Regions from separate parts of the Rossellomorea sp. NPDC077527 genome, predicted to be linked through region 2. Evidence: riboswitches for the same ligand, from Rfam matches in the RefSeq annotation. Region 2 holds a riboswitch; the other holds the start of a gene.
The links. Region 2 has a riboswitch for cyclic di-GMP ahead of ACIGG7_RS04310 (methyl-accepting chemotaxis protein). Riboswitches for the same ligand answer to the same signal wherever they lie in the genome.
Positions count from the first base shown of each region.

Region 1: it holds a riboswitch for cyclic di-GMP, as region 2 does, so the genes downstream of both, ACIGG7_RS22160 (EAL domain-containing protein) here and ACIGG7_RS04310 (methyl-accepting chemotaxis protein) in region 2, are expected to answer to the same signal.

Region 1 covers NZ_JBITVL010000010.1:56,891-60,308, reverse strand. Annotated here, with positions in the region: gene ACIGG7_RS22175 (GNAT family N-acetyltransferase) at 1-235, shown strand, start outside; gene ACIGG7_RS22170 (CAP domain-containing protein) at 281-1,027, opposite strand; gene ACIGG7_RS22165 (DNA-3-methyladenine glycosylase) at 1,194-1,778, shown strand; cyclic di-GMP riboswitch class II at 1,880-1,960, shown strand; gene ACIGG7_RS22160 (EAL domain-containing protein) at 2,032-2,742, shown strand; gene ACIGG7_RS22155 (ABC transporter permease subunit) at 2,868-3,418, shown strand, end outside.
Region 2 covers NZ_JBITVL010000001.1:840,776-844,193, reverse strand. Annotated here, with positions in the region: gene hflX (GTPase HflX) at 1-431, opposite strand, end outside; gene ACIGG7_RS04310 (methyl-accepting chemotaxis protein) at 1,018-1,938, opposite strand; cyclic di-GMP riboswitch class II at 2,035-2,119, opposite strand; gene ACIGG7_RS04305 (hypothetical protein) at 2,282-2,416, opposite strand; gene ACIGG7_RS04300 (TetR/AcrR family transcriptional regulator) at 2,659-3,234, shown strand; gene ACIGG7_RS04295 (bifunctional cytochrome P450/NADPH--P450 reductase) at 3,314-3,418, shown strand, end outside.

The DNA.
Region 1 (3,418 bases), on a different contig from region 2:
TGTTGATTGGATTACCTCCAAAGAAATTGGGTGGATCAATGATGTGTATGTGAAGAAGTCCTTCCGGGGAAGGGGACATGCGACAAGGCTTTTAAAACGGGCGCTCCTCGAACTGAAGGATCGAAACTACGATGAAGTAAGGTTGAATGTATACACGTTTAATGAACAGGCCATTCATTTGTATGAAAAAGTGGGATTCACAGATGTATGCAAATTTATGAAACTGAACCTGTAACAGACGTAAGGAAGTTGGACCGGCCGCCACGACCGGTCCAACTCTTTATTTCGCGATAAACATCTGTGTCCAATATATCCCTTGGCTCGCATCTTTAGCCGTTCCCACACCAATATGAGTGACTTGTTTATTTAAAATGTTTTTGCGGTGACCCGGGCTGTTCATCCAGGCGTTCACAACCGATTCAGGTGTTTTCTGTCCAACGGCAATGTTCTCCGCTGCTGTAGAATAGTCTACACCGAAGTTTTCCATCATCTCAAACGGAGATCCATATGTTGGGGATGTATGAGAGAAATAGTCATGTTCCTTCATATCCTCAGATTTCATCTCCGCTACGTTTGATAGCTCTCCGTCCATCTTCAACGCACTGAGTCCATTCTTCTTACGTTCCTGGTTTGTTAAATCAATCACTTGCTTCACATACCCACTTGCATTCGAAGATTGAGAATCTTGTTTAGGCTGTTGTGCAGGTGGTTCCGGTTGTCCTTTATTCGGCTCCCCGGCAGGTTGTTTCGGCTGAGGCACCCCTTCGTTACCGGGTGTATATTCTTCACCAGGATCTAAATGAGTGAATTCACGCAAATCCCCGTTAGGATCTATCGGGGCAATAAAACGGTGGATGGCCGTTCGGTTTTCTTGTAAATCATTCATTCCCACTCTGTCTTGGTTTCTATAGGAAACCGGATCGTAATTCACGTTTTGAGTATCAGTCAGTGAATCGTTTGTATCGTTATTGCAGCCAGTCATCAGCATGAACGGGATGACGGAGCAGATTAAGATTCGTTTTTTCATGAGGATTCCTCCATTTTGTGTTTGCCTTAACAGTCTTTAATATGTACGCCGCCCAAACGGTTTATCCTGTTAAAAATAGGTTGAAGCGATGGTCAGATTTAGTACTATAAGGTTAGGGTATACCTATTATAAAGACTGATTATTTGTGTGTAAGGAAGTGAAATCTATGAACCGAATCCCATTACCTTCCACCTTTTACAAGCAGCCTACATTGGACCTCGCCAGGTCCCTGTTGGGGTGTGTTTTGGTGAAAGAGACAGAGGAAGGAACAGCTTCAGGGTATATAGTGGAAACAGAGGCGTATCTTGGGCCGGAAGACAGAGCAGCTCACAGTTTTGGAAACAGGCGTACGAAACGGACGGAAATCATGTTCCATGAAGCAGGGCGGATATATACATATGTCATGCATACACACTGTCTGGTGAACGTAGTGAGCGGGGAAGAGGAAAAGCCCGAGGCCATCCTCATCAGAGCGGTCGAGCCACTAGAGGGAGAGGCCCTGATGGAAAGCAGAAGACGAGGACATATGAAGAAGAATTGGACGAATGGTCCAGGGAAATTGACGAAAGCATTGGGCATCACCATGGAGGACTATGGGGGAAGCTTTTTAGAGCCACCGCTGACGATCACAAAAGGATTCGACCCAGAAAGCATCTCATCTGGGAAACGGATAGGGATCGATAACACAGGGGAGGCAAAGGACTATCCTTGGCGTTTTTGGATCAGTGACAATCCTTATGTGTCAAGGTAAGGATTTTCTTTATGAATTTTCAAATAATTTATGGAAAAACACACCCTAAAAGTACTAGTTTGTGGTATATTTTTCTTATAAGCATCTTCATAAACTGACAATTCGACTGGGGGCTGTGAACCTAAATGATAGATGGGCGCTTACATTTAGGGGAGCCAGTAGCGCAACCGACCACATGCGAACGCGAGGAATGCGTTTTTGTGTGGTTTTTTTATGAAAAAAAATAAAAATAAAGAGAGAGTATAGGGGTCCTATGAACATCTTTACTATTTTTCAAGACGACTTTATCTATCACGATTTTCAGCCATTATATGATATGGGTGAACATCGAACCCTCTATGCTTACGAGGGACTGTTACGGAATACGTTTAACGAAAATCCCGAGAGTGTATTTCAATCGGCCATGAAAGCAAATATCCTGTACAAGCTTGATACTCTGTCCATTTCTAAAGCCCTTGATAGTTTCTCAAAGAACGGGCTTATGAACTGTAAGTTGTTTCTCAATATTTATATTACAACCATCCTGCATCCGAGTTTTCACACGTTCTTCTCCGACCTTATGAACCGCTATCCAGACATAAAGGGACGACTTGTTCTCGAAATTAACGAATCCAGTGCTGAAGAGCTATGGCAGAATCCTTTATTGAAAAAATCACTGAAAGAACTGAAGCAATACGGTGTCTGGTATGCCATCGATGACTTCGGACAAGGAACATCCTCTATAAAGAAATCGATTGAGTACGAGCCGGAAATCATTAAGCTGGACCGCTATTTTGCCATGAATTTGGCCCACGATGAAAAGAAACAGAGATTCCTCTCTTTCTTCAGTCAATTCTACGGAAGTGATACGTTGATTGTCCTGGAGGGAATCGAAACAAAACAGGATATGCAGGTTGCCAAGGAAATCGGTATCACGATCGGACAAGGATTTTACTTGGGCAAGCCAAGTCAACTGTTAGCGTAGGGACAAAAAAGTGACTCTGGAGAAGGTGGGTCACTTTTTTTGTTATGGAATTGTCAGATTTGAAATAAAATTGAAAAATTTTAACATTTCAATTAAACTGAGGAAAAAGAGATAAAGGGGACACAATGATGAAGTTTCTCATCTTTCCGATTAAATTGATCTTCTATTATATTCTTGGTCTGATTGGGATTTTAGCCGTCAGTATCGCACCAGAAGTATTCAGGGAACGTGGATTATACAATGTTGTAGGGTACCTTGAGGCATTTATAAAGTTTATCTTTGTCTTCCTGGATGGAGCAAATTGGAGTTACTCATACAAGGGGATTACCGTGGAATTTCTTGATATGCTCTGGGGGCCATACGTATACTCCCTCCAGATTGTAGGTGGTGCTCTGGGGATTGGTCTTGGTGCTGCCTTTATTCTTACGATCTTCACCGTATTTTTACCCCGACCGGTTACTTCGACACTTAAGAAAGGGTTAAACCTCTTAGAGACTGTGCCCGATTTAATGTTTGCGTTCATGCTTCAGCTTTTGATTGTCTATATCTTTAAATATTTTGGTGTGGAATTGATGAACTTTGCAGAGTACGGGGAAGAGAAGGTCTTTCTTGCCCCCATGATTACGTTGTCCATCATTCCCATGATTTCTTTCTTTCGGATTCTCCTTTTCATTAT
Region 2 (3,418 bases):
TGACGCCCTAATGACTCACGGCGTCCGACGAGGCGTGGAAGCATGTACTGCAGCTGAGCCACTTCTACTTGAAGCTGGGCTTCCCTGGTTTTCGCCCGTTCTGCAAAAATGTCAAGAATCAGCATCGTTCTGTCCATGACCCGAACGTCAAGCTTTTCTTCCAGTACGCGTATCTGCGATGGTGAGAGCTCATCATTCGTGATCAGTACATCCGCTTCCCACTCTTCAATCAATAGCAGCAGTTCGTCGATCTTACCTTTTCCAATATAATGCACATGATTGGGCCGAGGCAGGTTTTGCGTCAGTTCTCCTGTAACAACAATATGCCTGGCCTCTGCCAGCCCCTTCAACTCAAGCATTGAATACTCAAAGTCATTGTTTTTATCTTTTGTATTAACGCCTATGGCGATTGCTTTTAATCTTTCTTCCATTACATAGTCACTTCCTATTTAAAATATTTGGGTGCAAGAAAAAAGCACAGGCCACTGCCTGTGCTTTTTGTAAATGGATGTTGAATATACCGATGGTGCACGAAGAAGACCGCACTTTCCCCTGATGAATTTGGATTCGTACAAAGACATCAAAAAAGCACCATTCAGTAGATATTCAATTCTATTCTTAAAGGGGAAGAAGACCCCCCCTCTCTTCATGCACGCCAAATGAAGAATTCCTTTAAAAATAGTCAGACCGATCCCATTTACCCTGCACACAAGCAGAGCCTTTGAACTTATTCAATTAAGCGTTCAAATTGCGGATGCGTAGTCTGATTAAAATCAAAAGGAAAACCTCCATTTCTCATAAGTTAAACCCATCATACCACACCTCGAGATGGATGGGAAGATATGGTTTGAGGGACGGACCTCCACATACCGGTTTAAGATGGTGGGATTATAGGTATTGGAGGTCCGTCCCTCACTACACTACTGTCCTAAAGTAAAAAAGCTCCAATTCTTCACGTTTTCCATTTGATTCACAAACGGAAGGATGAAAAATTGGAGGTCCGTCCCTCACCAAGCTTTACAAAATGTTTTTGAAGTCTTTTGCTTGTGAGTCCAATCGACGGGCTGCGCTTCCTATTTCTTTGAATGCCAGGACTGCTTGCTCGTTTAGTGTTTGGTTATTTGTTATGCCTGACTGTGAACGGATTGTTCCTTCATTGATTTTGTTGATTTCTCCTGTGATCCCTTCTATATGGGAGTTCACTTCCTGGATGGAATCCTGCACCCTCGTTGCAAGCTTTCTGACTTCTCCTGCAACGACGTTAAACCCTCTCCCATGTTCCCCTGCCCGGGCTGCCTCGATGGCCGCGTTCAACGCGAGTAGATTTGTCTGAGTCGCAATTTCCCTAATCGTTTTGACAATGTTTCCGATTGAATTTGCCTGCAATGTAAGTGACTCAAGTATTGTCATATTCTCATTCGAGTCAGAAACCAGCTTTCCAGTCGCTATGGCTGCTTCCTCACTTCTTGTTATACCCTGCTCTGCTTTTTCACTTAATTCTTCTGACATCTTCTGTAATTCAGAAGCTACCTTTTCAATCGTTGTTTCCCGTTCGGTAATATCCGTCGCAACCTTAACAACACCTTCAAGATTTCCTTCTTCGTTATAAACCGGCGTGTATGTTGCTTCCAAACTGAGAAGCCTACCAGTCTTTGTGACTCGTTGAATTTTTTCCTGAAAGCTTTTTCCGCTTCTCAAATCCCGCCACAATCGTTTATATTCCAAGCTTTTAGAAAATTCCTGTGTACAAAATTTTTCATGGTGCATGCCAATCATTTCTTCCACACCATATTCCATCGTCCTGGCAAAATTTCCGTTCACCCATAGGACTCTACCGTCAGCATTGAATTCAATCATGGCCAGCGAATCTTCAATGGCTGCAAGTAAGGCAGATTCCCCAAAGACTTGAGTACTTTTTCTCAATTCCGTTTTAATCACGTTCAACACGTCCTCATTCATTAAAGTTTTGGTTAAGATGAGACTAATATGTATAAAAGAAACATCAGTAAATACATAACACTGACTCTCACCATTTTAAGTGCTGGCCGGTTGCGCCACTCGCTCCAATTCACTAACAGCGCCCATCTTAAAGTGAATTCTCATAGCTTCCAACTTTACTATTTGTAAGACTATCCTACTAGCTCTATCTTAATATAACAACAGATATTCGTAATATTAGAAAAAATTCTTCACTTTATTATTGCTGGAATGAGGTCCGTCCCTCACTACGTTAACCAAATAAAGAAAAAGACCCCAAAAATCTGGGGTCTTGTATTTTACATTAACATCCTAATCTATCACATACTGCTTCTTTCAAAACAGATACCAGGTTACTATTCGGAGCCAAAATCGATACTACTAACCAAGCGACAAGTAACAACGCAGCAATCAGAAAGGTAATCAGACCTAATGCCATTAGAATCCCCCCTTTCTATTAAAACTTCTAGTAAGTGAGCTCTCTTACAAAGTTATTCTATGAAAAATTGCTAGAGTTGGACCGGCAAGTATCATAGGAAACAATAAAAGGGCAGATACCTTCTTAACAAAACTTTCACAAACAATGGGTACTTCGTGTGATTGAGATAAATTTCACATGGGTATACACTATTCTGGAATGAATATTCATTCCGTATTAACGTTATGAAAGGCTGAAATGGTATGTCATTGGCATTAAATAAGCGGGACTGCATCGTGGCGAGCTCCCTTGTTCTTTTTGCAGAGAGGGGATTTGATGCTACGACAATTCCCATGATTGCCACATCTGCCGGCGTCGGAGCCGGTACAATCTATCGATACTTCGAAAATAAAGAAGTGCTTGGAAATACGATATTTCAAGAATATGTTGAGCTGTTTACAGAAACGGTGAAAAAGGATTTCCCTTATGAACAGTCGATCCGTGAGCAATTCCATCACCTGTTCCGATCAATGATTCTGTTTACAAAGGAACAGAGTCAGGCCCTTTACTTTATCAAAACACATAGCAGTGCCCATTTTTTAAATGAAGAAAGTCATGCAAGTTTCAAAGGCCTTCTGAATATCTTTAAATGCTTCTTCGATTCGGGTAAAGAGAAAAAGGAGATTAAAAATCTGCCTTCAACAGCTTTAATCGCCATTTTATATGGTGCCTTTCTCGAGCTGCAGCGATTGGTACGAATCGGCGAGTTAAAGCCTGATGCCGCTATGCTTAATGACGTAGAAGAAAGTATGTGGGACGCTGTCCGATTACACGGATGAGAAACCACGTGTTTCTCATCCCTACGCGGAATGAACGTTCATTCCGCAAACTAAACCATTATGATGAGGTGAAGGAAAAATGACACATCAAACTCAATATCCACAACCGAAAACCTATGGCCCCCTTGGGAATTTACCAGTTATCGATAAAGAAAAGCCCCTCCAATCATTTATGAAGCTTGCG